DNA from 2 places in the Marinomonas rhizomae genome. Region 2 is predicted to be linked to the other one. Evidence: predicted binding sites of a transcription regulator. Region 2 holds the regulator's gene; the other holds the start of a gene.
The links. Region 2 encodes sigma-54, which starts transcription at its own class of promoters, with help from an activator protein. Its sites were predicted from a motif close to TGGCACNNNNNTTGCTNT; they were not measured.
Positions count from the first base shown of each region.

Region 1: glnA (glutamate--ammonia ligase) is a predicted target of sigma-54. The motif match lies at 1,792-1,809, and genes of this name have one in related genera.

Region 1 is NZ_CP073343.1:3,727,553-3,730,703, reverse strand. It holds gene glnA (glutamate--ammonia ligase) at 280-1,686, opposite strand; gene thiI (tRNA uracil 4-sulfurtransferase ThiI) at 2,040-3,151, shown strand, end outside.
Region 2 is NZ_CP073343.1:1,956,312-1,959,462, reverse strand. It holds gene lptA (lipopolysaccharide transport periplasmic protein LptA) at 1-301, shown strand, start outside; gene lptB (LPS export ABC transporter ATP-binding protein) at 302-1,027, shown strand; gene KDW99_RS09215 (RNA polymerase factor sigma-54) at 1,106-2,575, shown strand; gene ptsN (PTS IIA-like nitrogen regulatory protein PtsN) at 2,593-3,042, shown strand; gene KDW99_RS09205 (HPr family phosphocarrier protein) at 3,052-3,151, shown strand, end outside.

The DNA.
Region 1 (3,151 bases), 1.8 Mb from region 2:
GCAAAAAGCGAACCAACATTGGGCAGTCCGAGATAGCGTATTTATTAAGGTCTTTGTATTAACTAAAAAAAGTTCTATGCACAATTATAGTGCATCTTGGTATTGGTGTTTCTTTTCGTGCAAAAAAAGTTGTGCATTAAAAAGCTGTGCAAAAAAGTTGTGCATTAAAAGCCATACAAAAAAACCTACAAATGCGAGCAACAAAACAGGGCTAAAACGTTAGAGAAAAAAAAGCCTCGAACAAGGTCGAGGCTTTCGTATTTACTTAGCGATTAAGTATTAAGCGCTGTAGTAAAGTTCAAACTCAAGTGGGTGAGTCGTCATAGAAACGCGACGAGCTTCGCCAGTTTTAAGTTCGATGTAAGCATCGATCATGTCGTCAGAGAATACGCCGCCTTGAGTCAAGAACGTGCGATCTTCGTCTAGGCACTTAAGTGCTTCTTCTAGGCTGCTAGCAACCTGTGGAATCGCATGAGCTTCTTCAGCTGGAAGGTCGTACAAATCTTTGTCTGCAGCATCGCCAGGGTGAATCTTGTTTTTGATACCATCGATACCAGCCATCAACATAGCTGCAAATGCTAGGTATGGGTTAGCGGTTGGATCAGGGAAACGAGCTTCAATACGTTTGCCTTTAGGGCTTGCAACGTATGGGATACGAATAGAAGCAGAACGGTTACGTGCAGAGTATGCAAGCATTACAGGAGCTTCGAAGTGAGGAACAAGACGCTTATAAGAGTTAGTTGAAGCGTTAGTGAACGCGTTCAATGCTTTAGCGTGCTTGATGATACCACCGATGTAGTAAAGCGCCATTTCAGATAGACCAGCGTATTGATCACCAGCGAATTGGTTTTCACCGTTTTTCCAGAAAGACTGGTGAACGTGCATACCAGAACCGTTGTCACCAACGATTGGTTTAGGCATGAAAGTCGCAGTTTTGCCGTAAGCGTGAGCAACGTTGTGTACACAGTACTTAAGAATTTGAACTTCATCCGCTTTCTTAACTAGAGTGTTGAATTTAACACCGATTTCGTTTTGACCAGCGGTTGCTACTTCGTGGTGATGAACTTCAATAACCAAGCCCATTGTTTCCATAGCGCCACACATAGCGCCACGTAAATCGTGGTGAGAATCAACTGGTGGTACAGGGAAGTAGCCGCCTTTTACGAAAGGACGGTGACCCATGTTGCCGCCTTCAAATTTCTTATTTGAAGACCAAGCTGCTTCTTCAGAGTTGATCTCTACAGAACAACCTGACATGTCTGTTTTCCATTTAACATCATCAAAGATGAAAAATTCAGGCTCTGGACCAAAGAAAGCTGTGTCGCCAAGACCAGTCGACTTAAGGAACTCTTCTGCACGAAGGGCAACAGAGCGTGGGTCACGGTCATAGCCTTGCATAGTAGAAGGTTCGATGATGTTACAACGAACAATAACAGTTGATTCTTCAGTGAAAGGATCGATGATAGCTGTATCGTCCTGAGGCATCATGATCATGTCTGATTCGTTAATGCCTTTCCAACCAGCGATGGATGAACCATCAAACATTTGGCCGTTTTCGAAAAACTCTTCGTCTACCGTAATAGCTGGAATCGTTACGTGTTGTTCTTTACCTTTAAAATCGGTAAAGCGAAGGTCAACCCACTTCGCATCATGCTCAGCAATCAAGGCAAGGGTCTTGTTTGACATAGTTGTTCTCCAGTCGTAGTTAAAGCGAAATTATTTTTCGTTGTAAAAGGGGCTTTAATATTTAATACAAAGCGCCATTTGTCGAGTTATTTATCAAGCAGATAGTAAGCATAACTTGTGCCAGAAATCTGTGCGAGGTAATAAATGCTTATATTACAATGAGATAGAGTTTTTAAGATTAATATCGAGCTTAATGGTGGCCAAAAAGAAGCGTGCAAAAAGTCAGATTGCACCATAACGGTGCCTAAATTCGGTATTTTGTTCATTGTTGGTGCGAATTTAGCGTTTTCGTATCGACTGTCTTTTCTTTATACTATGCGCCTTCCCAATATCCGGTATAAATCACAACCCCTATGAAATTTATTGTTAAGTTTTTTGCAGAAATCACCATTAAAAGTCGTCCAGTTAGAAAGGCGTTTATTAAACAGCTTCGACACAATGTTAAGTTGGTTCTTAAAAAGTACGATGCCGATGTCGTTGTTTCTGGCAACTGGGATTTTATTGAAGTGTTTTCTGATAGGGATGAATTACGAGAAGACTTTATACAGGCACTTTCTAATATCTCCGGTATTGCTCATTTTCAGTATGTTCGTGAATTCCCATTAGTTGATTTGGATGACATTGTTGAACAGGCCATCGTTTCGTATGGTGATGTCATTAAAGATGCTGTGTTTGCTGTCCGTGTTAAACGTGTTGGTCATCACGACTTTACGTCGGTGGATGCTGAGCGACATATCGGCGGCTGTTTAAAAGCTCGTTGTGGCGCGTTGGCTGTTCGTTTGAAAAATCCTGAAGTATTGGTGCCTATCGATATTCGTGATAATCGAGTATGGATGATTGAACAACGTGTAGAAGGGCTAGGTGGTTATCCTCTAGGGTCGCAAGATTCTGTGTTGTCCCTGATGTCTGGCGGATACGATTCTACAGTGAGCTCCTTTTTGACCATGAGTCGAGGCTTGAAAACGCACTTTTGCTTTTTTAACCTTGGTGGTGACGCCCATGAAATTGGCGTGAAGCAAGTATCCAACTTCCTGTGGGAAAAATACGGCTCGGCGCTCAATGTGAAATTCATTACCGTGCCTTTCGAAGCGGTTGTCGGCGAGATACTAACAAAAGTCGATAACGCAGAAATGGGCGTGATTCTGAAACGTATGATGTTGCGAGCAGCGTCTCAGGTAATGTCTGAAGTTGGAGCGAAAGCCCTAGTGACTGGCGAAAGTGTTGCTCAGGTATCCAGCCAAACCCTGATGAACTTGAAAGTCATTGATCAGGTGACCGAAGAGTTAGTGCTTCGTCCTTTAATTACTACCAATAAACAGGTCATCATTGATAAAGCCATCGAAATTGGTACCGCGCCTTTTGCAGCCAGTATGCCTGAGTTCTGTGGTGTGATCTCGGTTAAGCCAACGACGCGAGCTAAAATGCACCGAGTAGAGAAGCAAGAATCTAATTTTGATTTTGCGGT
Region 2 (3,151 bases):
AAAATTCAACAGCCTAGAAGCGAGTGGCAGTCCAGCAAAATTCAGTCAGCAAGTAGATTGGAGCGGGAACATTGTCATCAGTAAAGGCAATGAAATTCGTTATTTAACCAGCGAATCAAAGCTAGAAATCATGGGGAATGGCTACCTAAGTCGAATGCAAAACTCCATCACGGCAGACTACATACTCTATATGATCCAAGATGGCACCTTCAGTGCCGAGAAAAAAGATTCAGGGCGCGTATCAATGACACTACAACCACAAGCGCCACAAAACGAACCAGCACCTGAGACGAAAAAATAGATGGCACTATTAGAAGCAAAACACCTTGCAAAAAGCTACAAAAAACGCCAAGTCGTAAAGGATGTATCTATCTCGGTTGAATCTGGCGAAGCTGTTGGGTTACTAGGCCCAAATGGCGCAGGCAAAACAACATGTTTTTATATGATCGTAGGCATGGTGACAAATGATGCGGGTGGCGTTTTTATTGACGGTGTCGATGTGACTGGCGATGCTATGCATACACGTGCGCAAAAAGGCATCGGCTACCTTCCACAAGAAGCATCAATTTTTCGTAAGATGACCGTTGAAGACAACATTCTAGCCATCTTAGAAACACGCAAAGAACTAACAAAAACACAACAAAATGAGCGACTGGAAGAACTTCTTGAAGAGTTTCACATTACTCATATTCGCACCAACCTAGGCATGGCATTATCAGGCGGAGAAAGACGCAGAGTAGAAATAGCCAGAGCCGTTGCGATGAACCCAAAATTCATCTTACTTGATGAACCCTTTGCTGGCGTAGACCCGATTTCGGTCGGAGATATAAAGCACATTATTAAACACCTCCAAGAGAGTGGAATCGGCGTTCTAATTACCGACCATAATGTCAGAGAGACTCTAGACATCTGTGACAAAGCTTACATTGTTGGCAATGGTTACATTATTGCATCCGGTGACGCCAATACCGTCATTAACAATGAACAAGTCAAAAAGGTCTATTTAGGTGACGACTTCCGTCTGTAACCCCTTATCATTGCTGTAGAAAGGGAGTAGTATGCACAACTCATTCCAATTCATTCAATTAGAAGAAAGAGTTGCTCTATGAAGCAGTCTTTACAATTAAAGCTCGGCCAACAGCTGACAATGACGCCTCAACTGCAACAGGCTATTCGCTTGCTGCAGCTTTCTACGTTGGATTTAAAACAAGAAATACACGAATTCCTTGAATCTAACCCGCTGCTTGAGCTAGACGACGACGAACAACTGCATAACGAAATACCAGCCAGCATAGAATCCAAAAGTGCCCCTGAGACAACCGTCGATAACAACGAAGAAGCACGCGTTGAATCAGAGTGGACTGAAAGCATCCCCGAAGAACTATCTATCGATAGTAACTGGGATGACACCTATCAAAGTTCTGCCGCTGTCAGTGATCACAATAGTTATGAAGGTGACGGAGACTTCGAAAGTCGCAACGCTCCAGCTGAAAGTATCCAAGACCATCTAATTTGGCAATTGAACTTAACTCACATGTCAGACCGTGACATTGAAATTGCTTATGCCATTATTGAATGCGTTCAACCTGATGGCTACTTAAGCATTTCTACCGATGACATTTGTGAGTCCCTTGGCATCGAATTAGAAGACCTAGAAATAGAAGAAGTCATTGCTGTGCAACATAGACTGCAACGCTTCGACCCTGTTGGCGTATGCTCAATCGACCTACGCGACTGCCTTCTAGTACAATTAGAAGCCTTCCAGAGTCATCCGCTTTATAAAAGCACATACAACCTTATTGACCATTACCTACCACTATTAGGTAATCGAGATTTCGCACAACTGAGCCGCAAAACGAAACTAAAAGACGAAGCGCTAAAAGAAGTCGTCAACTTGATTCAACAGCTTAACCCGCGCCCAGGTTCAGTGATCGACGCAGATGATACAGATTACGTCATTCCTGATGTTTCAGTGAAAAAGCGTCATGGTGTATGGCAAGTTGAGCTAAACAACGACGCCCTACCGCCAATCAAAATCAATGAAACCTATTCTGCGATGGCGAGCACAGCGGCAACTACAGAAGACGCCACTTACATCAAAACCTCTCTTCAAGAAGCAAAATGGTTCATGAAGAGCTTGCAGAGCCGCAACGAAACATTATTGAAAGTGGCCAGCTGCATTGTAAGTCGACAAATTGATTTCTTCGAACTCGGTGAAGAAGCCATGAAACCCATGGTGCTTCATGATGTTGCAGAAGAAGTGGGTATGCATGAGTCAACCATTTCACGGGTGACGACGCAAAAATACATGCACACACCAAAAGGTATTTTTGAGCTTAAATATTTTTTCTCCAGCCACGTGAATACCGCCTCTGGAGGAGAATGTTCTTCTACCGCAATACGAGCTATGATTAAGAAGCTTGTGTCAGATGAACCAGCGAAAAAGCCATTAAGTGATAACAAGCTAGCGGCTATTTTAGCAGACCAAGGCATACAGGTTGCGCGACGTACTGTAGCCAAATATCGAGAGGCGATGAACATCCCTCCTTCCAATGAACGAAAACGACTGATCTAAACGGATACCATTTTATCATGTCCTTGAAATCATTATTAAAAGCAGAACTTGTTCTCGCAAAACAAGACATTGTTAGTAAGAAACGCGTCCTTGAGAGCCTTGCTGAAGTCGCTTCCAACCGCCTTCATTGCAACAACGAAGAAATCTATGACGCACTACTTGGCCGAGAAAAACTAGGCAGTACAGGCATTGGTAATGGCATTGCTATTCCGCATTGTCGTCTAGAGTCGGCAAACCACACAGCTATCGTTGTCATGTCACTGCAAACTCCAATTGATTTTGACTCTATCGATAAACGAGCGGTCGACCTAATATTTGCGCTGATTGTGCCACCTCAAGAATGCGATCAACACCTTTCTACATTGGCTCAAATCGCTGAGTTAGCACAATCTCCAGAATCACTGGATAAATTACGTGCGGCACAAAGCAGCGAAGAACTATTCAATATATTTGACTCATTAATATAGGAAATAAGCATGCAGGAAGAGTCCGTCACAATCATAAACAAACTGGGCTTGCATGCTCGCGCAGCGGGCAAGCTGGTTGAAACAACCTCTCGTTTCTCTTGCGACATCA